3 regions of the Streptomyces sp. P9-A2 genome follow, and region 1 is predicted to be linked to each of the others. Evidence: predicted binding sites of a transcription regulator. Region 1 holds the regulator's gene; each other region holds the start of a gene.
The links. The regulator HrcA, encoded in region 1, represses chaperone genes, less so after heat shock. The targets are predictions, from matches to a motif close to TTNGCACTCNGNNNNNCNGAGTGCNAA.
Positions count from the first base shown of each region.

Region 2: groES (co-chaperone GroES) is a predicted target of HrcA. The motif match lies at 3,385-3,411, and genes of this name have one in related genera.
Region 3: V4Y04_RS15270 (FmdB family zinc ribbon protein) is a predicted target of HrcA. The motif match lies at 3,508-3,534, and genes of this name have one in related genera.

Region 1 is NZ_JAZIFX010000001.1:2,541,218-2,550,989, reverse strand. Features, by position in the region: gene hemW (radical SAM family heme chaperone HemW) at 1-634, shown strand, start outside; gene V4Y04_RS11610 (Uma2 family endonuclease) at 735-1,313, shown strand; gene V4Y04_RS11605 (DUF3097 domain-containing protein) at 1,291-2,103, opposite strand; gene V4Y04_RS11600 (MBL fold metallo-hydrolase) at 2,147-2,872, opposite strand; gene hrcA (heat-inducible transcriptional repressor HrcA) at 3,063-4,079, shown strand; gene dnaJ (molecular chaperone DnaJ) at 4,080-5,216, shown strand; gene V4Y04_RS11585 (nitronate monooxygenase) at 5,538-6,611, shown strand; gene V4Y04_RS11580 (16S rRNA (uracil(1498)-N(3))-methyltransferase) at 6,608-7,348, shown strand; gene V4Y04_RS11575 (hypothetical protein) at 7,434-7,826, opposite strand; gene V4Y04_RS11570 (hypothetical protein) at 8,000-8,494, shown strand; gene V4Y04_RS11565 (S41 family peptidase) at 8,540-9,772, shown strand, end outside.
Region 2 is NZ_JAZIFX010000001.1:4,892,874-4,902,645, forward strand. Features, by position in the region: gene V4Y04_RS22440 (class I SAM-dependent methyltransferase) at 1-1,117, opposite strand, end outside; gene V4Y04_RS22445 (polysaccharide deacetylase family protein) at 1,257-2,171, shown strand; gene V4Y04_RS22450 (polysaccharide deacetylase family protein) at 2,309-3,214, shown strand; gene groES (co-chaperone GroES) at 3,558-3,866, shown strand; gene groL (chaperonin GroEL) at 3,984-5,603, shown strand; gene V4Y04_RS22465 (AAA family ATPase) at 6,050-6,841, opposite strand; gene V4Y04_RS22470 (hypothetical protein) at 7,203-7,679, opposite strand; gene V4Y04_RS22475 (hypothetical protein) at 8,027-8,236, opposite strand; gene V4Y04_RS22480 (DUF3293 domain-containing protein) at 8,251-8,733, opposite strand; gene V4Y04_RS22485 (hypothetical protein) at 9,073-9,772, shown strand, end outside.
Region 3 is NZ_JAZIFX010000001.1:3,392,818-3,402,589, forward strand. Features, by position in the region: gene V4Y04_RS15260 (potassium/proton antiporter) at 3-1,529, shown strand; gene V4Y04_RS15265 (MFS transporter) at 1,931-3,223, shown strand; gene V4Y04_RS15270 (FmdB family zinc ribbon protein) at 3,545-3,880, shown strand; gene V4Y04_RS15275 (S-methyl-5'-thioadenosine phosphorylase) at 3,959-4,801, shown strand; gene V4Y04_RS15280 (hypothetical protein) at 5,192-5,701, shown strand; gene mscL (large conductance mechanosensitive channel protein MscL) at 5,843-6,337, shown strand; gene V4Y04_RS15290 (hypothetical protein) at 6,365-6,541, opposite strand; gene V4Y04_RS15295 (P1 family peptidase) at 6,669-7,694, shown strand; gene V4Y04_RS15300 (DUF6227 family protein) at 8,078-8,833, shown strand; gene V4Y04_RS15305 (PTS fructose transporter subunit IIABC) at 9,513-9,772, opposite strand, start outside.

The DNA.
Region 1 (9,772 bases):
CCCCGGCGAGTCCGACGACGACTGGCGGGCCTCGCTGGACGCGGCCCTCGGCGCGGGCCCCGACCACGTCTCGGCCTACGCCCTGATCGTCGAGGAGGGCACCCAGCTCGCCCGCCGCATCCGGCGCGGCGAGGTCCCGATGACCGACGACGACGTCCACGCCGACCGCTATCTGATCGCCGAGGAGATTCTGTCGGCGGCCGGATTCGACTGGTACGAGGTGTCGAACTGGGCCACCTCGGACGCGGGCCGCTGCCTGCACAACGAGCTGTACTGGCGCGGCGCCGACTGGTGGGGCGCGGGCCCCGGGGCACACTCGCACATGGGCGGGGTGCGCTGGTGGAACGTGAAGCACCCCGGCGCGTACGCGGCGGCCCTGGCCGAGGGCCGCTCACCGGGTGCCGGGCGCGAGATTCTCTCCGAGGAGGACCGCCGGGTGGAGCGCATCCTGCTGGAACTGCGCCTCAAGGAGGGCGTCCCGCTGTCGCTGCTCCGCGCGGAGGGCCTCCGGGCCGCCGGCAGGGCCCGCACCGACGGCCTGCTCCAGCCGGGCCCGTACGAGGAGGGGCGCGCGGCCCTCACCCTGCGCGGACGATTGCTGGCGGACGCCGTGGTCAGGGATCTGGTGGACTGATCACTCGGCGGAGTGAATCACCACGGAACGCGGGTTCGGTCCCTAACCTGGTTCGTAGGCTGCCGCTAAAAGGACGCGGCGGATGTGGAGGGCCACGGAGATGACCGCTGTGGACGAGCGTGGGATGACCAGGTTCTTCGAGGAGTTCGAGCCTCCCGAGGGGGCCAGGGTCGAGCTTCTCCGGGGGGAAATCGTCATGATGGCCGGTCCCGATCTTGTGCACAACATGATCGTGGAAGACGTCCTGGACCAGATCCCACGCAAGCAGTGGGCCCGCCTTCAGACCCAGGACGTCGACATCATCGACGAGGCCAGTGAGCCCGTGCCGGATCTGGTGGTCCTCAAGCGTGATGCCACGCCCGAGGCAGGGCGGCTGCTGCCGTCCGAGCTGATCACGCTGGTGGTGGAGGTCGTCTCCAAGACCAGTGTGGTGCGGGATTACCTCGTCAAGCGGTCGATCTACGCCGCCGGCAAGGTTCCCGGGTACCTCATCATCGACCCGATCATGGAGCACTGCGTCCTGCTCACGATGCCCGTCGGAGAGGGGGACGCAGCCGACTACAAGGCACAGCTGAAGCTGGACTTCGGTGATCGACTGCCGCTCGACATGCTGGGCATCGGCCTGGACACCAGTGAATTCGGCACCTTCCCGGGCGTCAGGCCCCACCGCTTTCCGTGACGAAGTCGATCAGTTCCTCGACCCTGCCCAGGAGCGCCGGCTCCAGGTCCCTGTAGGAGCGCACCGAGCCGAGGATGTGCTGCCACGCCTCGCCGGTGTTCGCCACACGCCACCCCAGGGCCCGGCACACCCCCGTCTTCCAGTCCTGGCCGCGCGGCACCCGGGGCCAGCCGGGGATGCCCAGGGACGACGGCTTCACCGCCTCCCAGACGTCGATGTAGGGGTGGCCGACGACCAGGGCGTGCTCACTGGTGACGGCCTCGGCGATGCGCGACTCCTTCGAACCCGGCACCAGGTGGTCCACCAGGACCCCCAGCCGTGCGTCCGGGCCCGGACCGAACTCCTCGACGATCGCCGGGAGGTCGTCGACGCCCTCCAGGTACTCCACGACCACGCCCTCGATGCGCAGGTCGTCGCCCCACACCTTCTCGACCAGTTCGGCGTCGTGCCGGCCCTCGACGTAGATGCGCCCGGCACGCGCCACGCGCGCGCGTGCGCCCGGGACCGCCACCGAACCGGACGCCGTACGGGTCGGCCGGGACGGACCGGCGGCGGGCCGCACCAGCGTCACCACGCGCCCCTCCAGCAGGAAGCCGCGCGGCTCCAGCGGGAACACCCGGTGCTTGCCGAAGCGGTCCTCCAGGGTCACCGTGCCCGCCTCGCAGCGGATCACCGCGCCGCAGAATCCGCTGCCGGGCTCCTCCACGACCAGACCGGGCTCGGCCGGCACCTCGGGGACGGGCCGGGACTTCTTCCACCCAGGAGTCAGATCAGGAGAGTACGAGCGCATTCTGATGACGATAGGAGAAGCGGCCCCCCGTTCGGCCGAAGGCTCAGCACGACACGCCGAAGCGAGCCGCGAGGGCGTCGCGCTGGGCCCGTACGAACACCGCGTCCACCGCCGCGCCGTGGCCGGGAACGTACACCGCGTCCTCGCCGCCCAGGGCCAGCAGCCGGTCCAGGGCGCCCGGCCACTGCGACGGCACGGCGTCGGGGCCGGCCTGCGGCTCGCCGGACTCCTCCACCAGGTCGCCGCAGAACACCACATCCGGATCGCCGGGCACCAGCACCGCGAGATCGTGCGCCGTGTGCCCCGGGCCCACGTTCGCGAGGAGTGCCCGCCGTCCGCCGCCCAGGTCGAGCGTCCACTCGCCGGACACCGTGTGCCGGGGGCGGACCAGCGCGTCCACCGCCTCCCGGGCCGCCCGCGCGTCCAGACCGTGGCGCTCCGCGTCCGCGCACAGTTCCTCGCGGCCCCGCGCCAGCACCGTGTCCAGGCCCACCGCGCCGAACACCTCCGCGCCCGCGAACACCGCCGCCCCCAGCACATGGTCGAAGTGGGGATGGGTGAGCGCGAGATGCGTCACACGCCGCCCGGCGAGCGCCTGCGCCTCGGCCCGCAACCGCGCGCCCTCGCGCAGGGACGAACCGGCGTCCACGAGCAGCACCGCGCCGGTACCGGCCACGAGCCCCACCGTGCAGTCCCACACCGGAAGCCGGCACCGCCCCACTCCCGGCGCCAGCCGTTCCCATCCCGACTCTTCCCAAGCCACCGTCATACCGCGACGCTAACGGCCTACGGCTTTCGCCGCGCGACGGTGCGCGACGGTGCGCGACGGTGCGGGACGGTGCGGGACCGGCCTTGCCCGGGGAGTACCCCCCGGTCGTACACTGGGCGGGGAGTCTGGCACTCGCGTGCGAAGAGTGCCAGAGAAGGTACCGGGCGGACGGTTTGAGGAGGTATGCGTGATGCTCAGTGAACGCAGGCTCCAGGTGCTGCGCGCCATCGTCCAGGACTACGTCGGTACCGAGGAGCCCGTCGGCTCCAAGGCCCTCACCGAGCGTCACAACCTCGGCGTCTCCCCGGCCACCGTGCGCAACGACATGGCGGCCCTGGAGGACGAGGGCTTCATCGCCCAGCCGCACACCAGCGCCGGGCGCATCCCCACCGACAAGGGCTACCGGCTCTTCGTGGACAAGCTCGCCGGCGTCAAACCGATGACCGCGCCCGAGCGGCGCGCCATCCAGAACTTCCTCGAGGGCTCCGTCGACCTGGACGACGTCGTGGCCCGCACGGTGCGGCTGCTCGCGCAGCTCACCCGGCAGGTCGCCGTCGTGCAGTACCCGTCGCTGACCCGCTCGACCGTGCGGCACGTGGAACTGCTCGCGATGGCGCCCGCGCGCGCCATGCTGGTGCTGATCACGGACACCGGGCGAGTCGAGCAACGCATGGTCGACTGCCCGGCGCCGGTCGGCGAGGCGACCCTGGCGGATCTGCGGGCGCGGCTCAACAGCCGTGTCGCGGGCCGCCGTTTCACCGACGTACCATCCCTGGTCGAGGACCTTCCCGAGGGATTCGACCCCGAGGAACGCGGTACGGTCTCGACCGTGCTCTCCACTCTGCTGGAGACACTGGTCGAGGAGAACGAGGAGCGGTTGATGATCGGCGGCACCGCCAATCTGACCCGCTTCGGACATGACTTTCCCTTGGTGATCCGGCCTGTTCTGGAGGCGCTCGAGGAGCAGGTCGTGCTTCTCAAGCTGCTCGGAGAGGCGAAGGATCCGGGCGTGACCGTCCGTATCGGTCATGAGAACGCCCACGAGGGACTCAACTCCACGTCCGTCGTGTCGGTGGGCTACGGTTCGGGCGGCGAGGCTGTTGCCAAGCTCGGCGTGGTCGGACCGACACGCATGGATTACCCGGGAACGATGGGAGCGGTACGCGCAGTGGCACGGTACGTCGGACAGATCCTGGCGGAGTCGTAAGTGGCCACCGACTATTACGCCGTACTCGGCGTACGCCGGGACGCGTCGCAGGAAGAGATCAAGAAGGCCTTCCGGCGACTCGCCCGCGAGCTGCATCCGGACGTCAACCCGGATCCGAAGACGCAGGAACGGTTCAAGGAGATCAACGCCGCCTACGAGGTGTTGTCGGACCCGCAGAAGAAACAGGTCTACGACCTCGGCGGCGACCCGCTCCAGCAGGCCGGCGGCGGTGGCGCGGGCGGCTTCGGCGCGGGCGGCTTCGGGAACTTCTCCGACATCATGGACGCGTTCTTCGGCACGGCGTCGCAACGCGGTCCGCGCTCGCGCACCCGCCGCGGCCAGGACGCGATGATCCGCCTCGAAGTCGAGCTGGACGAGGCCGCGTTCGGCACGACCAAGGACATCCAGGTCGACACGGCGGTCGTCTGCACCACCTGCAGCGGTGAGGGCGCCGCACCCGGCACCACCGCGCAGACCTGTGACATGTGCCGCGGCCGGGGCGAGGTCTCGCAGGTCACGCGGTCCTTCCTGGGCCAGGTCATGACCTCGCGCCCCTGCCCGCAGTGCCAGGGATTCGGCACCGTCGTCCCGAACCCGTGCCCGGAGTGCGCGGGCGACGGACGGATCCGCTCCCGCCGCACCCTGACGGTGAAGATCCCGGCCGGTGTGGACAACGGCACCAGGATCCAGCTGGCCGGTGAGGGCGAGGTCGGCCCCGGCGGCGGTCCCGCCGGCGACCTGTACGTCGAGATCCACGAGCTGCCGCACCACATGTTCCAGCGGCGCGGCGACGACCTGCACTGCACGGTCACCCTCCCGATGACGGCGGCCGCCCTCGGTACCAAAGTGCCGCTGGAGACACTGGACGGCATGGAGGAGGTCGACATCCGGCCCGGCACCCAGTCCGGCCAGTCGATCCCGCTGCACGGCCGGGGCGTCACGCATCTGCGCGGCGGCGGCCGGGGCGACCTCATCGTGCACGTCGAGGTGCAGACCCCGGGCAAGCTCGACGTCGAGCAGGAGCGTCTGCTGCGCGAACTCGCCAAGCTCCGTGGCGAGGAGCGGCCGCTGGGCCAGTTCCAGCCGGGCCAGCAGGGCCTGTTCTCCCGCTTGAAGGACGCCTTCAACGGGCGCTGACACGCGCTGAGGGATACGGACGGGCGGACATACGGGCGGGTGCTTTCCGCGGGGACCGGACCAGGTCTCCGCGGCACCCTCCCGGAAGCGTGCCGCGCCAAGGGCGGGGTCGGCCTCGAATCCGGGCCCGAACCGTTTCCGGCCCGTCTCCGGTCCACCCCCTGATCCGTCTCCGGTCCGCTCCCTGGTCTGCCCCCGGTCTGCTCCCTGATCCACCCCCGGTCCATTCCCTGATCCGTCTCCGGTCCGCCCCCCCCGATCTGTCTCCGATCCGTCCTGATCCAATTCGGAGATGTCCGAAGGACGTGGCAACATGCCGTCATGTCCTTGGCCTTCACCGACCTCCTCCGGCACCCCGTGGTGCAGGCCCCGATGGCGGGTGGAGTCGCCGTGCCGCAGCTCGCCGCGGCCGTGTCCGAGGCGGGCGGACTCGGGTTCCTGGCCGCCGGGTACAAGACCGCGGACGGGATGTACCAGGAGATCAAACAGCTGCGCGGGCTGACCGGGTTCCCCTTCGGCGTCAACGTCTTCATGCCGCAGCCCGAGACGGCCGACCCCGCCGCCGTCGGCGTCTACGCCCACCAGCTGGCAGGTGAGGCCCCCTGGTACTCCACCGAGCTCGGTGACCCCGACTGCGGCCGCGACGACGGCTACGACGCCAAACTCGCCGTCCTGCTCGACAACCCGGTGCCGGTGGTGTCGTTCCACTTCGGCGTGCCCTCCCGTGACGTCCTGGACGCCCTGCGTCGCGCCGGCACGTTCACGCTGGCCACCGCCACCACCCCCGACGAGGCGCGGACCGTCCAGGAGGCGGGCGCCGACGCGGTGATCGCGCAGGGTGTCGAGGCCGGCGGCCATCAGGGCACCCACCGGGACGACCCGGAGGCCGACGGTGCCGGCTTCGGACTGCTGTCCCTGATCAGCCAGGTACGGGAAGCCGTGGACATCCCGGTCGTCGCGGCCGGCGCCCTCATGCACGGCAGCCAGATCGCCGCCGTCCTCGCGGCCGGCGCCTCGGCGGCCCAGCTCGGCACGGCGTTCCTCGCCACCCACGAGTCCGGCGCGCACGCCCTGCACAAGCGGGCGCTGACCGACCCCCTGTACGCCCGCACCGAACTGACCCGCGCCTTCTCCGGACGCCCGGCCCGCGCCCTGGTCAACCGCTTCCTGCGCGAGCACGGCCCGTACGCGCCCGCCGCCTACCCGGACGTCCACCATCTGACCGCCCCGCTGCGCAAGGCCGCGGCCGCCGCCGGGGACCCGCAGGGCATGGCGCTGTGGGCGGGACAGGGCCACCGGATGGCCCGTGAGCTGCCCGCCGGGCAGCTGGTGGAGGTGCTGGCCGCCGAACTCGCCGCCACCCGGAACGCGTTGTCGGCGGGAGGTGCCCGATGACCGCCCCGGTCTTCGTCGTGGACGACTTCGGCACGGACGGCTCCGGCCGGCATGTGCTCGACGGCCCCGAGGGACGGCACGCCGTCTCGGTGAAACGGCTGCGGGCCGGGGAGACCGTCGTCCTCACCGACGGCGCCGGCCGCCGGGCCGAGGGCGAGGTCACCGGCACCGAAGGCAAGGACCGGCTGATCGTGCGCCTCGGCGACGTCGTCGAGGAACCCGTGGAGTCGCCCCGGCTCACGGTCGTCCAGGCCCTGCCCAAGGGGGACCGGGGCGAGCTGGCCGTGGAGACGATGACCGAGGTCGGCGTCGACGCGGTCGTACCGTGGTCGGCGTCGCGCTGTGTCACCCAGTGGCGGGGCGAGCGCGGGCTGAAGTCCCTCGGCAAATGGCGGGCGACGGCCCGCGAGGCCGGCAAGCAGTCCCGCCGTACGCGCTTCCCGGAGGTCGCGGACGCGGCCACGACCCGACAGGTTGCGTCACTTCTCGCCGAAGCGGACTTCGCCGCCGTCCTCCACGAGAGCGGAACCGAACCCCTCGCGAGGGCCGAACTCCCCTCCTCCGGAAGCATCGTGCTGGTCGTCGGCCCCGAAGGCGGCGTCTCGCCGGAGGAGTTGGAGCTCTTCGCGCAGGCCGGCGCCAAGCCCTACCGCCTGGGCCGCAGCGTCCTGCGCACCTCCACCGCCGGCACCGCGGCGACGGCCGTACTCCTGGCCCGCACGGGCCGCTGGTCGTGACGGGCCGGGCTGTCGGGCCGCTGGTCGTGACGGGTCCGGGCTGCCGGGCCCCGGGCCCCTGACGGTCCGCGCTGCCGGGCCCCGGTCAGTCGTCCGCCGCGCGGCCGGCGGCGACCGCGGGGAACAGCTCCCAGCCGTCGAGCTCCGCGGAACCGGGCCCGGATCCGGCCCCGGGGAGCAGCCCGCGCCGGGCCGCCTCGTCGATGAAGGCCCGTACGACACCGGGCTCGTGCAGGTTCAGCGTCCCCTGGCCACTGACGGCCACGCACCCCGAGTGCAGGAAGCCGTCGGGGACGAAACGCCCCTCGCCGCCCCGGAACACGAGGCGCGCCGTCCTCCCGTCGCCATGCAGGGTGAGTACCTCCTGACAGGGGTCCTCGGTACTGTGCCGATGACGCACCGACCACAGATAGACGGCTGTCCCACCAGTGACGGGACCGTCCACGACGAGCCTTCTGAGCCGGCGTTCGCTGCGCATCCGCCCACGGTAGTGCGCGGTGGCCGTATGCGCCCTACCGTCACGCCCGGGACGGTGGCAGGCTGCCGTTCATGGCGTCCAAGAGGGCACTGACAGGGAGTTGGCGCGGGACCCGGCCGAGGTCGTGGTCAAGGACCCGGCGAGGGGCACGGTGGCGGCGGCCGGTACTGGCCGTGGGGTTCGCCGTGGCCGCCGTGGGCGGGGCGGTGGCGTGCGAGCCGGGCTCGGTCGGCTCGGCCGCGGTGGCACTCACGACCGACGAGACGGTCACGGAGGAGCTCAACCGCCAGAAGGACGGCGTGCGGTGGCTCAACTGCGCCGCCTCCTACGGGAACGACGCGAGCGCGTCGTCGCGGTCCGCGAGCGCGAGCGCGAGGACCGTGGCTACCGTGGACTGCGACGGGGAGACCGAGAGCGGCAAGGAGATCACCGTCACCGGGAAGATCACCCACGCCGTCAACGGCGCCTGTGTGCGCGGGGACATCACCGCGAAGGTGGACGGCAAACAGGTGTTCCGGGTCGACGGCCTGGGCGACTGCGACGCCACCAGTCCGCCGGCGGTGGGCGAGCCCACGGACCGCGGCCCGCGACCCACCGTCACGGTCACCGTCACGACGACCGTGTGGTGCGACCAGTACCCCTCCTGTCGCCCTGTCGAGGGCAAGTGATCCGAGCCCCTGTCCACGCCGACCGCGCTTGCATAGGGTGACCGGGTGACACAGCCTGCATCGATTGCCTCCGCCGCCTATTTCCGGTTCCCGCATCTGCACGGCGAGTTGGTCGCCTTCACCGCCGAGGACGACGTGTGGCTCGCCCCGCTCGACGGTGGCCGCGCCTGGCGGGCCAGCGCCGACAACGTGCCGGTGACGACGCCCCGCATCTCGCCCGACGGCACCACCGTCGCCTGGACCTCCACCCGTGACGGCGCCCCCGAGGTGCACGTCGCGCCGGTCGAGGGTGGCCCCGGCAGGCGCCTGACGCACTGGGGGAGCATGAAGACCCAGGTGCGCGGCTGGACCCCGGACGGGAAGGTCCTGGCGCTCAGCACCCACGGCCAGGCCAGCCTGCGCCGCACCTGGGCCCGTGCGATCCCCCTCGACGGAGGGCCCGCCACCACACTGCCCTACGGCCCCGTCGGCGACATCGCCCACGGGCCGCGCACCGTACTGCTGTCCGCGACGATGGGCCGCGAGGCCGCCTCCTGGAAGCGCTACCGGGGCGGCACGGCGGGCAAGCTGTGGATCGAGCAGGAGACGGGAGACCCCGAGGCCACCGGAGCTCCCGAAGGCACCGCGCCCTCCGGCGAGTTCGCCCGCCTGCACGCCGACCTCGACGGGAACATCGAGTATCCGCTCTGGGTGGGAACGAGAGTCGCCTTCCTCTCCGACCACGAGGGCACCGGCGCGCTGTACTCCTCCCTCGCCGACGGGTCCGACCTGCGCCGGCACACCCCTCTCGGTGGGTTCTACGCCCGGCACGCCGCCACCGACGGCACCCGCGTCGTCTACTCCAGCGCCGGGCAGCTGTGGATACTGGACGACCTGGACGGCGCCGAGCCCCGCCCGCTCGACATCCGGCTCGGCGGCCAGCGCGTCGACCTCCAGCCGTTCCCGGTGAACGCCGCCCGCTGGTTCGGCTCCGCCGCCCCCGACCACACCGCGCGCGGCAGTGCCGTCTGTGTGCGCGGCACCGTCCACTGGGTCACCCACCGGTCGGGGCCCGCCCGCGCCCTCGCCGCCACCCCCGGCGTCCGCGCCCGGCGCCCGCGCACCTTCCGCGCGGACGGCGAGGAGTGGGTGGTGTGGGTGACGGACGCCGACGGCGACGACGCCCTGGAGTTCGCCCCGGCCACCGGCCTCGCCCCCGGCGCGACCCCGCGCCGGATCGCCGCCGGACAGCTCGGCCGGGTCCTGGGGCTCGCGATGGCGCCGGACGGCAGCCGCGCC
Region 2 (9,772 bases), 2.4 Mb from region 1:
GGAGCTCCTCCGGTTCCACCGCCGAGCCGCGCTTCTTGACGGTCAGGGTGCCGACCCGACGCTCACGCAGCAGCGCCTTCAGCTTCTTGACGTTGAAGGGGAGCCGGTCGGTGATCTCGTAGGCGGTGGCGTACGGCGTCGGGCGGTGTTCGTCGGCGGTGACGTAGGCGATCATCGGGTCGATGAGCCCGCCGTCGAGCTGTTCGGCGACCTCGGCGACGAGATGCGAGCGGATGACGGCGCCGTCGGGCTCGTACAGGTACCGGCCGGGCGGACGCACCGCCGGGTCGGGCAGACCGCGGGAGAGGAGCGTGCGGGGCCCGGGGAGCAGCGTCGCCCGGATCGCCGGGGCCGTGCCCGGTCCGGCGGTCACCTGTCCGGTGCCGAACCACAGCACCGCCTCCTTCACGTCCCCGCCGTCCGAGATCCACTCGGCCTCCGCGTCACCGGGAACGGCCTCGTGCGGGATGCCCGGCGCGACCTTCAGGGCGGCGGCGAGGGGCGCCCTGCGGGCCGCCTCGATCGCCCAGGACAGCGGGGGCGAGCAGGCCTCGGGATCGAAGATGCGGCCCCGGCCGCCGCGTCGGGCCGGGTCGACGAAGACGGCGTCGTAGCCGGCCGTGTCCACCTCCGTGACGTCGGCCTCGCGTACCTCGATCAGCGCGGCCAGGCCCAGCGCGTCCGCGTTGGCACGGGCCGTCGCCGCGGTGAGCGGGTCCCGGTCCACCGCGAGCACCCGGATTCCGGCGCGGGCCAGCGCGATCGCGTCCCCGCCGATCCCGCAGCACAGGTCGGCCACCGAGGTCACCCCCAGCTCCTTCAGCCGCCCCGCCCGGTACGCCGCCACGCTCGCCCGGGTCGACTGCTCGACCCCGTTCGGTGTGAAGAACATCCGTCCGGCGTCCTCGGCCCCGAACTTCGTCACCGCCCGCTGCCGCAGTCGGGCCTGGCCGAGCGCCGCCGACACGAGCTCCGCCGGATGGTCACGGCGCAGCCGGGTCGCGACGGCGAGTTCCCGGGCCGGGTCGGTGTCGCGCACCTCGTCGAGGAGCGCGCGGCCCTCGGGGGTGAGGAGCGGTGCCAGGGGCGGGGCGGAAAGGGGGGTGCGGTCGTTCACCGGCCCATTGTGGGTCAGGTGCGGGCCCGCTGTGGGCCAGTCGGTGGACGGTGCGCCGCCCGTCGCGGTGTCGGGCCGGGGCGGCGGCAGGTGACTGCGATGATCCGGCTCCATGCGAGTAGTAGGACAAAACGACAAAATGCGGTCAGTGGTGGGTGTGCGGGTCGGGGTCGCCGCACTCACCCTCGCGGCCCTCGCCCCACTCGTCGCAGGCTGCGGCGAGGACCGGAAGGGCGGCCCCGCCGCCGTCCCGCCCGCGGGTGGTCAGCAGCCCCTCCAGGCGCCCCCGGCCCGCGCACTCGACTCCTATGCCGCCGAACTGCGCGCCGCGCACGCCGCGCGCACGGCCGTCGCGAAGCGCTGGGGGCTCAAGCGGGTGCCCCTGACCGCCCCGTCCGCGCCGGAGGAGAAACCCAGGATCACCACCCGTAAGGGCTTCGAGGTCGACGGCCACCGGAAACTGGGCCTCCCCCCGGTCTTCACCACCGTCCCCACCGAGGAGAAGGTCGTCTTCCTCACCATCGACGACGGTGCCGAGAAGGACCCCGCGTTCCTGCGCATGATGAGCGAGCTGGAGATCCCGTACACCGCGTTCCTCAGCGACTACGTCATCAAGGACGACTACGGGTACTTCGAGAAGATGCGGGACAGGGGAGTCGGCCTGCACAACCACACCCTGAACCACCCGTACCTGCCCGGCCTGTCCTACGCCCGCCAGAAGGACGAGATCTGCGACATGCAGGACGTCATCGAGAAGCGGTACGGCGAGCGCCCCGTCCTCTTCCGCCCGCCGTTCGGCAACTACAACAAGGACACCCTGCGCGCGGCGAAGGCCTGCGGCATCGAGTACGCCCCGCTGTGGAACGAGGAGGTCTTCGTCGACCGCTGGGACTACCGCGAGGGGGACAGGGAGTTGCACCCCGGCGACATCGTCCTCACCCACTTCCGGGGCCGCGACGAATGGGCGGGCACCATGCCCGACATGATCCGCCGCTTCCTGGACAAGGTCACGGCCGAGGGGTACGCGGTGGGACGCCTGGAGGACTACCTGTGATCCGGTCGGTCCGGTCACTCCGGTCGGTCCGGTCACTCCGGTCGGTCCGGTCACTCCGGTCGGTCCGGTCACTCCGGTCACTCCGGTCGGCCCGGTCGGCCCGGTCGGCTCTGTCGGTCCGGCGGGGGGCGGCCACGGTGGTTCTCCTGGCGGCGAGTCTCGTCCTTCCGGCGGCGCTGGCCGGCTGCGGCCCGTCCGGCGGGCGGCCGGACGCAGGCCCGACGGCTCAAGGGGCCGGGACCGAGGCGGGGGAGGAGACGGAGGCGGAGGCAGGGAAGGGGACGGAGGCGAAAACGGGGCCGGGGGCGGAGGCGAAGACGGGACCGGAGGTGAAGACGGGGCCGGGGGCAGAGACGGAGACGGGGGCGGAGGCGGGGAAGGGGGCCGGGGACGGTGCGGGCCGGTCGTCCGGCCCCTCCGACTCCGACTCCGAGCCGAACCGCCCTGCTCCCGGCCGCCCGCCCGTCGTCGACCACGTCCCCACCCGGGACAAGGTCGTCTTCCTGACCTACGACGACGGCGCCGAACGCGACCCCCGCTTCATCGACCTCGTCCGCCGGCGCCGCCTCCCCGTCAGCATGTTCCTCACGGACAGCGTGGTCGGGCCCGGCTACGCCCACTTCGCCCGGCTGCGCTCGGTCGGGGCGAGCCTGCAGAACCACACCCTCGACCACCCCGCCCTGCGCGGCCTGCCCTACGCCGGCCAGCGCGCCGAGATCTGTGGCCAGCAGCGCAAGATCGCGTCCCGCTTCGGCGTCCGCCCTCACCTGTTCCGCCCGCCCTACGGCACGTACGACACCACGACGCTCCGGGCCGCCGCCGACTGCGGCATCAAGGCGGTCGTGCTCTGGCGGGTCACCCTGGAGGGGGACGGCACCCTCACCTACACCCGCGGCGCCCATCGCCTGGCCCCCGGCGACATCATCTCCGTCCCCGCGGGCGAGACCCCGCCGCTGACCCTTGCGGAACGGACGACGCGCTTGCTGAGCGAGCTGGAGGAGCGGGGGCTGAAGGTCGGGAGGCTGGAGGACTACGTCCGGTGATGCGGGCCCGTCCGGGGCGCCCCGCCCGTATGGCTGGGGCGGTCGAGGACGAGGCCGTTCGGACCGAAGCGGGGGTCCGGGGGACGGCAGCCCTTAGGGGTGAACCCTCGAACACGGGTCGGTTTCTCGGGCCGGCGCACCCGGAAAACCCGGCGACGCCACGCAGTGAATTGGCACTCCGCTTGACCGAGTGCTAATCGCGGTCATAGTCTCGGGTCTGGCACTCCCCACTGGAGAGTGCCAACACGGCGACGGGCAGGTCCGGCACCCGCGACGACGGATCCATCTGGTCGCCACCTCAGACAGTTCACCCCGTGAGATCTCCGAAGGGGGAGGTCGGATCGTGACGACCGCCAGCTCCAAGGTTGCCATCAAGCCGCTCGAGGACCGCATTGTGGTCCAGCCGCTCGACGCCGAACAGACCACGGCTTCGGGCCTGGTCATTCCGGACACGGCCAAGGAGAAGCCCCAGGAGGGCGTTGTCCTGGCCACCGGTCCCGGCCGCATCGAAGACGGCAAGCGCGTCGAACTCGACGTGACCGTCGGCGACGTCGTGCTCTACAGCAAGTACGGCGGCACCGAGGTGAAGTACAACGGCGAGGAGTACCTCGTCCTCTCGGCTCGCGACGTTCTCGCGATCATCGAGAAGTAAGTCACCTCGTAGCAGATTTGCTCCGAACTGCGCCCCTGGTCCCGACACGCTTACTGAGCCGGGGGCCCGGGGCGCAGTGTTTTCTCACCCCAGAATTCCGAGAGGGCTCCCGCTGCCATGGCGAAGATCCTGAAGTTCGACGAGGACGCCCGTCGCGCCCTTGAGCGCGGCGTCAACAAGCTTGCCGACACGGTGAAGGTGACGATCGGCCCCAGGGGCCGCAACGTCGTCATCGACAAGAAGTTCGGCGCCCCCACCATCACCAACGACGGTGTCACGATCGCCCGCGAGGTCGAGGTCGAGGACCCGTTCGAGAACCTCGGTGCCCAGCTGGTCAAGGAGGTGGCGACCAAGACCAACGACATCGCGGGTGACGGTACGACCACCGCGACCGTGCTGGCCCAGGCGCTCGTCCGCGAGGGCCTGCGCAACGTCGCGGCCGGCGCCTCCCCGGCCGCCCTGAAGAAGGGCATCGACGCCGCGGTCGCCGCGGTCTCCGAGGACCTCCTCGCCTCGGCCCGCCCGATCGACGACAAGGCCGACATCGCCGCCGTCGCCGGGCTGTCCGCCCAGGACTCGCAGGTCGGCGAGCTCATCGCCGAGGCGATGGACAAGGTCGGCAAGGACGGTGTCATCACCGTCGAGGAGTCCAACACCTTCGGTCTGGAGCTGGACTTCACCGAGGGCATGGCCTTCGACAAGGGCTACCTGTCGCCGTACTTCGTGACGGACCAGGAGCGCATGGAAGCGGTCCTGGACGACCCGTACATCCTCATCACGCAGGGCAAGATCGGCTCCATCGCCGAGCTGCTGCCGCTGCTGGAGAAGGTCATCCAGGCCAACTCCTCCAAGCCGCTGCTGATCATCGCCGAGGACGTCGAGGGCGAGGCCCTGTCGACCCTGGTCGTCAACAAGATCCGCGGCACGTTCAACGCCGTCGCGGTCAAGGCCCCGGGCTTCGGCGACCGCCGCAAGGCGATGCTGCAGGACATGGCCGTCCTCACCGGCGCCACGGTCGTCTCCGAGGAGGTCGGCCTCAAGCTCGACCAGGTCGGCCTGGACGTGCTGGGCTCCGCCCGCCGCGTCACCGTCACCAAGGACGACACCACGCTCGTCGACGGCGGCGGCAAGAAGGAGGACGTGACCGGTCGCATCGGCCAGATCAAGGCCGAGATCGAGTCCACGGACTCCGACTGGGACCGCGAGAAGCTCCAGGAGCGCCTCGCGAAGCTGGCCGGCGGCGTGTGCGTCATCAAGGTCGGCGCCGCCACCGAGGTGGAGCTGAAGGAGAAGAAGCACCGTCTGGAGGACGCCATCTCCGCGACCCGCGCCGCGGTCGAGGAGGGCATCGTCTCCGGTGGTGGCTCCGCGCTCGTCCACGCCGTCAAGGTCCTCGAGGGCAACCTCGGCAAGACCGGCGACGAGGCCACCGGTGTCGCGGTCGTCCGCCGCGCCGCCGTCGAGCCGCTGCGCTGGATCGCCGAGAACGCCGGCCTCGAGGGCTACGTCATCGTCTCCAAGGTCGCCGAGCTCGAGAAGGGCAGCGGCTACAACGCCGCCACCGGCGAGTACGGCGACCTGGTCAAGGCCGGCGTCATCGACCCGGTCAAGGTCACCCGCTCCGCCCTGGAGAACGCCGCCTCCATCGCTTCCCTCCTCCTGACGACCGAGACCCTGGTCGTCGAGAAGAAGGAAGAGGAGGAGCCGGCCGCCGGCGGCCACGGCCACTCCCACTGAGCGACTCGCTCATAGCGGCGGGCGTCGGTGACCGACGTCCGTAGCGGACACGAAGGCCCGGTACCGCCGACCAGCGGTGCCGGGCCTTCGTGCTGCGCCCGTACTCGCACTCGGTATCGATGCCGGTACGCGGTGCGGCGGGATCGGGATGGAAAGGAGCGGCGGGTGGGGCGCGAGTGGCCGGTGGGGCCGTGCGGGTCACGGACCGGTGTGCGGCTGCCCGGAGCCGTCCGGTATCGGTCGCCCTGAGGCTACGAAGAACGCTGGGGCGGGACACCGGCGAGTGCGGCGGACAGGTCCGCCACGAACGCTCGCCGGGGACCGCAGCCAGCTCAGGTCCGGTGCGCTCACCGTCACCGGGACCCGTAGATCGGCCGCGATTCCCTCCACGTGACTCACCAGCCCCTGGTCGCTGGTGCCCTCGCTCAGGAACAGGACGCGCACGGTCATGCCGCACGTCCGTCCAGGTCGAGGGCGAGCTGGGCGTCCGGCGGTGCTTCCAGGTAGGGCAGGATGTCGAGTTTGGTGACGAACTCCCCGGTTCCGTCGGACGCACGCCAGGTCCCGGCCAGCGGGCGCAGCCGCAGCCGCCGGGTCACCTGGCCTTTCTCGGACCGGTAGGCGGAGGTGTCGGCGAAGAGGAGGTCCTGGGGGTCCACGAGCTGGACGAATCCGGGGGAGTGAGTGTTGATGAGCACCTGGCGGAACGGGTTGTCGTCGCCCGGGATCTCCTGGGGATCCACCGCCAGATCCCGCACGAGGTCCACCATCGCCGAGAGGTTGGCCGGGTGGATGCCGTTCTCCGGTTCCTCCATGCACACCAGCCCGCGGATCTCGGGGTCCTCCAGCAGCACGCACAAAGCGAGGAACCGCAGCGTCCCCTCGGACAGGCTCCGGGCGGGCAGCACCATGCCGCTGATCTCGTGCAGCCGGATGGTGAGCAGTTCCCGCACGTCGTCCTCCTGCACGTCGAGCGTGCGTACCTGGAGGCCGGACAGGTCCGAGAGCCGGCCGGCCACCCGTGAGTAGACCTGGTCGGGATCGTCCGGTGAGCCGTGCAGCGCGATGCGGAACAGCGTGCCCGGCAGGTGCAGTCCGTTGGGGCCCATCGACCGGGGATCGGTGTAGCCGTCGGAGCTTCGCAGCGCCGACGGTTCCAGGGCGAGCCGCCGCCACGACTGCATCTCCCGGCGTACCGCCAGGATGGTCGGGGCGTCACTGGTGTTGACCGTCGACACGACGGTGGCCCGGGCCCGGGACGCCGCCGCGGGCCGCGGCTGGCCGCGGCTGGCCGCGGCTGCCTCCCCTGTGTCCCCTCAACCGTCACCGTCACAGCCGCACCTCACATCCCGCTAGCAGGCCCCGCGATCGTCGCGGATGCACAGATTCCCCAGCGCCCCCCAAGGCCCGCCGCCCCATCCTGCCAGCCCGGCCGCACCGGGCTCAGGGGGATCGATGCACATTGAACTGTTCACATGGTGCGATCCGGCATTTACGCTGCTCAGACGGTTGATCGTGCACCAGCCGTCCGGCTCGCGGTGTCCTGCGGGGTGGTGGCCCGGGCCGGATCGTCGGGCCGGGCCACCACGACGGTGGTCGTCAGGAACGCGGCGGGTCGGTCGCAGAGGTTTCCTTGCCCGGCTCGCCGGGCTGATCGGTGAAGACCGTCAGGTGCCAGGTGCCGTTCTCCCGCGTGACGGTGAAGGTGTCCTGGAGGGGCTTGCCCGCCTTGTCCTCGGCCAGGAGGCGGGCCGAGCCGACGTCCGGGCCCATGTCGTGCTGGATCCGCACGTCCTTGATCTTCCATCCCCGTCCGCCCCGATCGGCGAGGATCCGCTCGGCCTCCTGCCGGGACCACTCCTCGTCCTTGACGCCCCCGACCGACATCAGCCCGGCGGCGCTACGGGAGTTGAGGGCCCGCACATAGGCTTCGACGGCCGCGCGGGCTCCGTCGGAGGATGCCGAGGCCGAGGACGAGGGTGCCGAAACACCGGGCGGCGCTTCATCCTCCTGGGACGAGCAGCCGGATGCGACGACCAGGGCGGCCGCCACGGCCAAGAGGCGTCGACGTTGCACAGCACACTCCTGTTTTCCGGTGAGGGAACGGGCAACCTGTCAGGTGCGGTGCGCATGAATCCCCCTGCATGAGCTGACCGGTCGGCCTCAGCCTGTATGTCAGGAGATCGAATACGAACACGTCGTTCCCGTATGGCAGGTTCCAGATCCAGGAATGGCCGGTTCCTGTTCGAGATATTTTCGACGTGAACCAGATCTGGTTCCGCTGGAGCATGTCAGCACGGGCCTTGCGGCCCACCGGGCTCACGTCGTGCCTGCCGAGGAGCGCGGCAACACGCGAGAAGCTGCTCGGGGAGGACGATCCGGCAGGAGCGCCGCCGCTCGAGTCGCCCCGATGTGTGGTGACGTCATCCCGTGCCGTCCACATGCGGGCGGGCCAGGCGGCGCAGCGGGGACGTCCTGTCCCACACGTGCCGGCGCGCACCGCACACCGGGTCCGTCGCGTACGTCACCTCGGCCGGGAAGCCGTCGGCCCTGACCCGCTCGGCCGACGGCTCGGCGAGACGCCTGCCGCAGCGGGGACAGTGGTCCGGGGTGCGCATGGGATACATGCCCATGGTTCTTCTCCCGCTTACGCCGGCGCCGACTGCGCGGACGCCGTCCACCCGCTCACCGCCACGGCGGCGGTGTCACACGCCAGGACCCGCCAGGCGCCGGGAGTCCAGGCGAAGACCGCGTCCTGCCTGAAGCGGCGTCCCAGGTCACGCGCCGCGGCATCGCTCAGGCCGACGACGGCGACGCTCTCCTCGCGATGCGTGCCGCACGCGTCGCCTCCCTCAGCGGGCCACCAGGTGAGACCACGGTGACGGACCTCGTCGAGCAGCAGGCGTTGAGCGTGGGCGTTGGCGTCGTCCGACGCGGTACGGCCACGGGGGTTCCAGGCGGTGATCACATGGACGGTGGCGCTGTCGGCCGGTACGGGGAAGAAACCCTCGGCCGTGCCCCGAGGGCGCGGCTCGACTCGAACGGCCCGGTCCTCGAACCGGATGTCGACGACTGCCGCCCGATAGAGATCCCAGTTGAGGGGTGTACCGGCTGCGTCGGGAGCGTGCACGAGGGCCTCCTGTGGAACGAAGACCCCCTTACACCTCGTGCAGGGAGATCGGTGCTCACCCCCACGGGAACATGGGGGCATAGGCCGCAACATTTCATGATCCGGGTCCTGAAGCAAGAGGGTTGTGAAGATATTGCGGAAGATCGGCGCGGGTGTTAGCTTCCCGTCCGGCCGTGTGATCCTGTGCCAAGCCCTGGTTTGCTGGGCGGCACCACTTCCGGCGCGAGACGCCCCGGGCGAGGTGACGGCCGATCCGCGTGAGGTGCGCGGGGAAAGCACAGATCACCGGGGTGCGGCAGCGCGCTACCGGGGTCCTTCGACTCCGGGAGGCTGCCCGACATGCCCGTACCCTCCGAGACAGAGCCAGGCCGCGCGGGCCTGCCGCTCATCGACCTCGCCGCCGCGCGGGAACTGTTCCGTACGGCCGAGTCGAGCGGCCTCGGCCGACCGGGGACCGACGAGGTCTTCGACCAATGGCTCAACGACTCCTACGACATCGCCTTCTACCGCAACGCGGACCGACCTCTGCAGGCGCGTGCGGTCGACACACGCGACGAGGTGTCCGAGTGGCTGAGCAACAGCCGTGTCGGACATGCACGGCTGGAGGCGGTCTGCCTCAACCCGTACCGGCCCGTCCCTCCTCCGCGTGAGGAGCCGGCCTGCGCGTCCGCGGAGGCCGAGGCGGTCGAGGAGACCGTGGAGGCCGAGGAGGCGCACGCCTGCACATGGAAGGGCATGCCCGGTCTCTGCTCGGACTGCGAGGGCGGCAATGAGCGCTACGCGACGGTGAGTGGACGTCGGGCCCATGCGGACGTCGATGACGACGGATTCGGCCTGGAAGACGGCGGCGGTGACGTCCCGGAAGAAGACAACGGTTACGTCCTGGAACTCATGGACGCCTGCGCCGGAGGGATGGGAGAGGGCCTGGCCCACGACCTGAGCGGCGGACTCCGGCAGGGCTTTCGCGCATCGTCGCTCCAGGGCCTCAACGTCCTCACCGAAGTCGCCCAGATGAAGCTGGACATGGAGAGGTGGGACA
Region 3 (9,772 bases), 850 kb from region 1:
GGGTGCCAGTGAAGGGAACGTCCACGACTGTCCACCACCTCAACCAGCTCCTGCTCGTCTGCTCGCTGGTCCTGCTCGTCGCCGTCGCGGCGGTCCGGATCTCCTCGCGCAGCGGGCTCCCCAGCCTGCTCGTCTATCTGGGCATCGGCGTCGCCATGGGCCAGGACGGCCTCGGTGACATCCAGTTCGACAACGCCGAGCTGACGCAGGTCATCGGATACGCGGCCCTGGTCGTGATTCTGGCCGAGGGCGGCCTGGGCACCAAGTGGACGGAGATCAGACCCGCCCTGCCCGCCTCCGCCGCCCTCGCCACCGTCGGTGTCGCGGCGAGCGTCGGCGTCACCGCGACGGCCGCGCACTTCCTGATCGGGCTGGAGTGGCAACAGGCGCTCATCATCGGCGCGGTGGTGTCCTCGACCGACGCGGCGGCCGTCTTCTCCGTACTGCGGCGCATTCCGCTCCCCTCGCGGGTGACGGGCACATTGGAGGCCGAGTCCGGCTTCAACGACGCTCCCGTGGTCATCCTGGTGCTCGCCTTCTCCACGGCCGGCCCGATCGAGCACTGGTACGTCCTGCTCGGCGAGATCGCCCTGGAACTGGCCATCGGCGCCGTCATCGGACTCGCGGTGGGCTGGCTGGGTTCCCTGGGGCTCAGGCACGTGGCACTGTCTGCCTCCGGCCTCTACCCGATCGCCGTCATGGCCATCGCCGTCACCGCGTACGCCGCGGGCGCCATGGCCCACGGCAGCGGCTTCCTCGCCGTCTATCTCGCCTCGATGGTGCTGGGCAACGCCAAGCTGCCGCACTGGCCCGCCACGCGCGGATTCGCCGAAGGGCTCGGCTGGCTCGCGCAGATCGGCATGTTCGTCCTGCTCGGCCTGCTGGTCTCCCCGCACGAACTGGGCGACGACATCATGCCCGCACTGATCATCGGGCTGGTGCTGACCGTGGTGGCCCGCCCGCTGAGCGTCTTCCTGAGTCTGGCGCCGTTCCGGGTGCCCTGGCAGGAGCAGGCGCTGATGTCGTGGGCGGGACTGCGCGGCGCCGTGCCCATCATCCTGGCGACGATTCCGATGGTGGAGGGCGTCACCGGCAGCCGGTCGATCTTCAACGTCGTCTTCATCCTGGTCGTCGTCTACACCCTCGTCCAAGGGCCGACGCTGCCGTGGCTGGCCCGCAAGCTGCGCCTCGGCGAGGACGCGGAGGCCGCCGACCTGGGCATCGAGTCGGCGCCCCTGGAACGGCTGCGCGGACACCTGCTGTCGGTCGGCATCCCGGAGGGGTCGCGGATGCACGGTGTGGAGGTCGGCGAACTGCGGCTGCCGAAGGGGGCGGCCGTCACGCTCGTCGTGCGCGGGGGCACCTCGTTCGTTCCGGGGCCGACGACAATGCTGCGTCGCGGGGACGAACTCCTCGTCGTCGCCACCGACCCGGTCCGGGACGCCGCCGAAAGCCGCCTCCGCGCGGTGGGCCGCGGCGGCAAACTGGCCGGCTGGCTGGGGACGGACGAGGCACGGCCCGGGGGGTGACCGGACGGGCGGAACCGGGGGCCGACACGTCACTTCCGGCGTCGTTCGCGTCGCCTTTCACACCGACTCCCCCATCGCCTCTCGCGCTGCGGTGTGCGGGTCGGGTCGGGTCGGGTCGGGTCGGGTCACGATCCACCATTCACAGGGACACAGCCTCCCTGCGCCCACTTTCACAGGGTCACAAGCGCCTGACACCTGTGGATATCTGGAAGCGCCTGTACCATGCGAACGGTACCCAGATCGAACCAACTCTGCCTGACGCAGAGCTGGCGCGACCGTATGGCGGCCGGCACGCCCTGAGCTGTGGCACCGGCATCTACCGCAGTCAGCGCAAGAGGACAGCTCTCGGCGCGCCCGACACCAAGGGCCACGCGCCACCAGGCGGCAGAAAGGCACGGGCCGTGGCATCCACGGTCACCACGTCGAAGGACTCTGCGGCCACCTCCCGTCCGGGATACGGCCGACTGCTGCGCACACGCGGCGCCTGGACGTTCCTGCTCCCCGGCTTCGCGGCACGCCAGCCGTTCGCGATGCTCACCCTCTCCATCGTGCTGCTGGTGCAGCACACCACCGGTTCGTACGGTGTGGCCGGCGCCGTCGCGGCGGTCACCGGTGTCTCCATGGCCGTGTTCGCGCCCTACAGCGGCCGGCTCGCCGACCGCTACGGACAGCGCGCCGTCCTCGTCCCCGGCGTCCTGGTGCACACCCTGTCCGGACTGGCCCTGACCGCGCTGGCGCTGAACGGCGCCCCCCTGTGGGCGTTGTTCGCCGCCGCTGTGCCCACCGGCGCCTCGGTGCCCCAGGTCGGGCCCATGGTGCGTGCCCGCTGGGGCGTGAAGCTCAAGAACTCCCCGCTGATGACCACGGCGGCGGCCTTCGAATCCGTCACCGACGAGCTGACCTTCGTCGTCGGACCGCTGCTGGCCACCGCCCTGTGCACGGCCGTGGACCCGGCGGCGGGCCTGCTGACCGAGGCGGCGCTGACCCTGGTCGGCGGCCTGCTGTTCGCCGCGCAGAAGGGCACGCAGCCCGAGGTGGCCACCCGCGGGCACGCGCGCGTGGAACACGTTTCCGCACTCCGCGTCCCCGGGGTGCGCGTCCTGATCGTCATCTTCCTGGGCATCGGATCCGTCTTCGGCGGTATGCAGGTGTCACTGGCCGCGTACACCCAGTCGATCGGCGAACCCGGACTGAACGGCGTCCTGTACGGCGTCTTCGCCGCGGGAAACATGCTCTCCGGCATCGCCTGCGGCGCCATCGCCTGGAAGGCCGCCCCCGAGCGGCGCCTGGTCATCGGGTACGCGGCGCTCGCGGTGACCGCCTCCGCCCTGTGGACCGCCCACTCCGCGCTGCTCCTCGGTGGGCTCGGCCTCCTGGTCGGCATGTGCATCGCGCCCGCCCTGATCACCGGATACACACTGGTGGACGACCTGGTCCCGGCCGGTGCCCGCACCGAGGCCTTCACCTGGCTGACCGGCGCGGTGGCACTCGGCCAGGCGGCCGCGGTCACGGTCTCCGGGCAGTTGGAGGACCGCCTCTGGGCCGGTGCCGGGTTCCTGGTGCCGATGGGCGGAACGGTGCTCGCCCTGGTGACACTGCTGGCCCTTCGGACACGGCTGGAACCGCCCCGGGCGACCCTCGAGGTCACGCGCGGCGCGGCCCGGCGCGATCCCGTCGCGATCGGTGAGCAGTGAGCAGTGCGACGTGCGACGTGATCAGTGAGATGTGACGCACTCGCAGACCGCCGTACAGGCCGCCGCACAGGCCCGTCGGGTTTGCCCAGGCACACTCGAGGAGCCGTGACGACACCGCCGATCCGGCTCCCCGCCTGGGAAGCCACGCCGCGAAGCGCGTCCGGGACACGTGCCGAGTACGTACGGAGGCCCGTCCTCATGAGAGTCACGCTCCGGCCACCGCCCGTGGTGGGGTGACGCGCGTTACGCCGATCACTTGCGGCACGGGTTACCATTGACGATCGTTAGCACTCATCGAGTGAGAGTGCCAGGAGGAAGACAGTGCCCACCTATCAGTACCAGTGCACCGAGTGCGGCGAGGGCCTCGAGGCGGTGCAGAAGTTCACCGATGACGCTCTGACCGAGTGCCCGAACTGCCAGGGGCGCCTGAAGAAGGTGTTCTCGGCGGTCGGCATTGTCTTCAAGGGCTCCGGCTTCTACCGCAACGACAGCCGTGGCTCCTCGTCGAGCAGCACCCCGGCGTCGAAGACGTCCGGTTCGTCGACGAGCTCCACCTCGGACTCCTCGTCCTCGTCTTCTTCCTCATCCTCCTCGGGCTCCGGCTCGTCGTCCGGGTCCGGCAGTTCCAGCAGCACCGCCGGCAGCACCGCTGCCTGAGGCCGAATCCTTACGGGGCCCTGTCGTCGTCGGACGACGGGGTCCTCGGCGTTTCCGGGGCCGGTTAGGGTGCGGAGCATGGCGAACAAGGCGAGCGTCGAGATCGGCGTGATCGGCGGCTCCGGTTTCTACTCCTTCCTCGACAACGTGACCGAGGTCCAGGTGGACACCCCGTACGGGGCGCCCAGCGATTCCCTCTTCCTCGGTGAACTGGCCGGCCGACGGGTCGCCTTCCTCCCCCGGCACGGACGCGGCCACCATCTGCCGCCGCACCGGATCAACTACCGGGCCAACCTGTGGGCGCTCAGGTCGGTCGGCGCGCGCCAGGTGCTCGGGCCGTGCGCGGTGGGCGGACTGCGACCCGAGCACGGGCCGGGGACACTGCTGGTCCCGGACCAGCTCGTGGACCGTACGAAGTCCCGAGCGGGCACCTATTTCGACGGGCTGCCGCGGCCCGACGGCACCGTGCCGAACGTCGCGCACGTGTCGCTCGCCGACCCTTACTGCCCCACCGGCCGGGCCGCCGCCCTGAAGTCGGCGCGTGGTCGGGACTGGGAGCCGGTGGACGGCGGCACGCTGGTCGTGGTCGAGGGGCCGCGCTTCTCCACCCGCGCCGAGTCGTTGTGGCACCGGGCACAGGGCTGGTCGGTGGTGGGCATGACCGGCCACCCCGAGGCGGCGCTCGCCCGTGAGCTGGAGCTCTGCTACACGTCCCTGGCCCTGGTCACCGACCTCGACGCCGGTGCCGAGACCGGCGAGGGCGTCTCGCACGACGAGGTGCTGCGGGTGTTCGCGGACAACGTGGACCGGCTGCGGAACGTGCTCTTCGACGCGGTGGCGGCGCTGCCTGCAACCGAGGAGCGGGACTGCCTGTGCGCCTCCGCGCTGGGCGGGATGGATCCGGGGTTCGCGCTGCCGTAGGGCTGCCGCCGCAGGGGTCGCGGCGCACGGTCGGGTCGCGGCGCACGGTCGGGTCGCGGCGCACGGTCGGGTCGCGGCGCACGGTCGGGTGAGGGAGTTTTCCCCAGGCCGTGGTCTGTCCACAGGCTTCGGCGGAGAACGGCGGGAAGCCTCATCGTGGGGTCCGCAAGCCGATCCCTCGTCGCAGGTGGTGCTCCCGTGTCGTTTCCGCCGTCGTTCCTTCCCCCGTCCCTGCGTCAGCCCTCGCTCCAGCCCCTTCCCTCCTCCTCCCGTTCCACCTTCCATTCCTCCTCCCACTTCCCCGCCCCCTCCCCGACTCCCTCGGCTTCTCCCTCCCGCCCCGCCGCAGTTCCGTACCCACCCGGGGCCGGTGTCCCCCCGCAGTGCGAGGTGCCGCACTTCGCACCGGTGCGGGTGCCTGGCGGACTGTTGCGGTCGGCCCGGTCGGCCCGGCACCGGAGGCGGGTGGCGGCGGTCGGTCTCGCCGTCACGGCAGTGGCACTGGTGGCGGCGGGCGGCCCCCGGGAGGCAGACCGGTCGCGCGGTCGTCCCGAGGGCACTTCGAGCGCGTACGCCGGGCCGGCGGCGTCCACGGGAGACCGTGTCGCACGGGCCCGGCGCGCGGGAGCCCGTGTCACAGCGCCGGTGCGGATCGCCGACGCCGCCACCGTGCGGCTGCTGCGGCCGGGCGACCGGGTCGATGTCATCGCCGCCGAGGAGCGGGCGACAGGCGGTGAGGCCCGTGTGGTCGCGCGTGGGGCGCGGGTCACCGAGGTTCCGAAGCCCCTGGAGGACATGGGCACGGGCGGGGCCCTGGTGGTGCTGTCGGTTCCGCGGGCCGCCGCGGCCGACCTCGTCGGCGCGAGCACCACGGCACGGCTGGCGGTGACCCTGTGGTGAGCGGTTCCTTCTCCGCCGATTTCGCGAGTGTCGTGTCAAGCACCTTGTTCGAGGGACCCAAGTGGACGGTTCGGCGGGGCGCTGACATAGGTTGCGGAGCGTTCGATTCCCCACGTCACACGTACGAGATGGAGCCCCGGGTTGAGCGAGAAGAACGAAACCAGCGTCTTGCAGGGCTTCAAGGCCTTCCTGATGCGTGGGAACGTCATCGACCTGGCCGTCGCCGTGGTCATCGGCGCCGCCTTCACCAACATCGTCAACGCGGTGGTGAAGGGTGTGATCAACCCGCTGGTCGGCGCCTTCGGCACGCAGAACCTGGACAGCTACAGCTCCTGCCTGAAGGGCTCCTGCAAGGGCACCGGCGACGCTGCGACGGGCGTCATGATCCTGTGGGGTTCGGTCCTCGGCGCGACGCTCCAGTTCGTGATCACGGCTGCGGTCGTCTACTTCCTGATGGTGATGCCGATGGCCCGGTATCTGGCCCGGGTCGAGGCCCGCAGGAAGGCGAAGGAAGGCACGCAGGAGATCATCGAGATCTCCGAGCTCGAGGTGCTCAAGGAGATCCGCGACGAGCTGGTCGCGCAGCGCGGCTCGGGTCGTGGCCAGGGCCAGGGACCGGAGTACGGCGAGCGATAGCCGGCACCGGCCCGCACGGCTCCCGGGTCAGATGTGGTGGGGCGGCTTCTCGTCGAGGAAGCGTTTCAGGTCCGCCGCACTGTCGCCGGACGGGCGGTCGCCCCACCCCCGGTCCGTGTCGTCCGTGGACTGCTGGTCCAGCGGGTCGTCGAAGACCAGCGCGGGCTTCGGTTCGCGCGGCCGGGGATCGGGGGCAGTGCTCATACGACCAGGGTACGGCTCCTGTGGAACCTGCCCCCGACAGCGGCTGCTCCCGCTCCCGCTCCCGCTCCTGCTCCTGCTCCCTGGTGGCGGCTCCTTGCTCCGGCGGTGACCGCGCGAGACTGACGCCATGACTGTTGACGCTCTGACCGATGTGGCCGGTGTGCGCGTGGGGCACGCGACCCGTACCGGAGACGGCCTGCTCACCGGCACCACGGTGGTGCTCGCGCCCGAGGGCGGGGCCGTGGCCGCCGTGGATGTGCGTGGCGGCGGTCCCGGTACGAAGGAGACCGACGCGCTCGATCCCCGCAACCTCGTGCAGCGGGTCGAGGCGGTCGTCCTGACCGGGGGCAGTGCCTACGGACTTGACGCGGCGTCCGGGGTGATGGCCTGGCTGGAGGAGCGGGGGCGCGGGGTGCGCGTCGGTCCGGATCCCGCACACGTGGTGCCGGTGGTGCCGGCCGCCTGCGTCTTCGACCTGGGCCGGGGCGGGGACTTCCGGGCCCGGCCGGACGCGGCCACGGGACGCACGGCGGTCGAGGCGGCAGCGGCGACCGCGCCGGGGGAACGGGTGCCGGAGGGGTGTGTGGGCGCCGGTACAGGGGCCGTGGTCGGAGCGGTGAAGGGCGGCATCGGCACCGCGAGCACGATGCTGGACTCGGGGATCACGGTGGCCGCGCTGGTCGTGGCCAATGCGGCGGGCTCGGCACTGGACCCGGAAACGGGGACGCTGTACGGCGAGTTGTTCCGGGGCGGCCGGGCACTCCATCCCGATCCGGAGGTGCACGAGGCGGCGCTCCGGCGGCTCGCCGGCCTCGCGGAGCGGAACGGGCCGCAGCCCCTCAACACCACGCTCGCGGTGGTCGCCACCGACGCGGACCTGTCCAAGGCGCAGGCTCAGAAGCTGGCCGGCACCGCGCACGACGGCATCGCGCGGGCGGTGCGGCCGGTGCATCTGCTCAACGACGGGGACACGGTGTTCGCCCTCGCCACCGGCGCCCACCCGCTCGACACCGCGAACCCTCTCGCCCTGAACGAGATCCTCGCTGCGGGCGCCGACTTGGTGACCCGCGCGATCGTACGGGCCCTGCGCGCGGCCGATTCGGTGGACGGACCGGGCGGAGTCTGGCCGTCGTACGAGGAGCTGTACGGATAGCTGCACGGGGAAGCCGTATGGGTAGTTGTACGGATAGTTGTACGGGTAGTTGTATGACGAACCGGAGAGGGAGGCGTGGGGCGCCCCGGCCAGGGAAGCGTAGGGGGAGTCGGGCAGGGCAGCGAGGGCGCCCGGTGAGCGGAGGGAGCCGACCGCTGAGCGGACTGCGTGATCAGCGTCCGCCGACCCGGCCAGGAGCACCAGAAGCACCAGGAGCGGCGTCTGAGCAGGGGATACGAGGGTCCACCGGGGACGGACGGGAATTCTTCGCGCGGTCGGTTCGTTGTGACGCCGTACGTTTTCTCAGTTCCCGGACATGATGTCCGCCCGAGGGGCTACGGTATGCACCCACAAGGTGACATGCAGCGACGCCGGGAGAAGCCTTGAGCGTTCCGTACGAGACGGCAGCGTACGAACCAGCCGACTCGCCCGAGTCTCCTGAGGAGCATCTCGCGCGACTGCTCGGCCGCGCCCTGAACTCCTTCGAGCTGCCCGACGAGGCAATACGCCTGCTCGACTGTGCGCTGGCGCACGACAGTTCGCTGCACTCCGCGCACCACAGTGCGGGCCTGCACCGTGAGACGTACCGGCACACCTGGCTGCTCGCCGACGGCTCGGCGCTCACACTCTGGGAGCTGGTCCACAACACGGCCCCGGGCAGCGAGCCCCAGCACGAGGTGTATGCGGACGAGGAGGAACTGGGCGTCGCCACCGCCCGGCTGTCGCTGCCGCCGGAGACCCCGGACTTCGAACTGCCGGTGGTGGTGCAGTTGTCCCGGATCCCCGCACCCCCGCCCGCCTACGCCCCCGACGCTTCGGCGGATCACGCGCGCCGCTTACTGCGCCGGGCGGAGAACACCGACCGTCCGGGGCCTCGGACGGCCGCGCTGCTGTCCACGGCATCCGCCCACCAGATCACCCAGGCCTTCGGTCGCCCGTCCGCCGCGGGCGGGCCGGGGCGGACGGGGCCGTCCTTCTCGCTGTACGAGCACGCGTTCCTGCTGCGTGACGGTGCGGAGGTCTCCCTCTGGGAGGTGGAGCACACGGCCACGCCCGACGGGCGGCACATGTGCGAGGTGTACGTCACCGAGGAGGCCGCCCGGGACGCGATGGAACGGCGCGCGACCCAGGTTCCCTGAGCGGAGCCAAGCCATCCGATCCGCCGTCATCACTCTTCCCGGCCACTGGCGAAGCCCCGCATCAGGAGGGCGAACGCCTCACGCTCGGCCGGAGTGAGCCGTACCTGCTCCGGCCGGGGACCCGTTCGCCGCTGGGGCGGAATCGTCCGGAGGGCCCGCAACTCCTGCGGCCCCGGACCATCACGCCCCGGATGCGGCCCCGGATTCCGATCCGGCTTTTGATCCGGCTTTTGATCCGGCTTTTGATCCGGGCGGGGGCCGACGTCCTCATCCCGCCGTCCCGGCCCCCTGGCCCCCCAGTACGCTCCCGCTCGGGCCAGCGTCCGCACCCGCGTCCGCACCCGCAAACCGACGCCACTCCCCCGCACCCGCCTGCGGTCCCGCCGCAGGACACCGGCCAGGCCCGCCGTGCAGGCCGCGGCCACCAGAGTGAGGGCGGTGGCGCCCGTCACTCTCAAGATCGAGTCGTGCTCAGGCATGGACTCAGTACACATCACGGCCCGGGACTTTGGTCCCGGACCGTGATGAACGTGATCTATATCGCAGTTGACTCATTTGCCTGCGAAAGTCCCACATATACCCATTGGGGGAGTTCGCCGTCGCTGCCGTCTTCCGTCGGTACCGTCCTTCGTCGTTGCCGACGTTCAGGTTGTCGGCTCCCGGGTTGTCGGCTCCCGTGTCACGCGGCGACCGGCTGCTTCGATTCCGCCGCCGAGGCCGCCGAGGCCTCGCCGTTGGTCGCGCCGGGCGCTCCCGGAACCGGCTTGCGCAGGCCCTTCAGGATGATCACCAGGGCTGCCGTGACACAGACGCCCGCCGCGATGGCGACCAGGTAGAGCAGCGGGTTGCCGATCAGCGGGACCACGAAGATGCCGCCGTGCGGAGCGCGCAGGGTGGCGCCGAAGGCCATCGACAGGGCTCCGGTGACCGCGCCGCCCA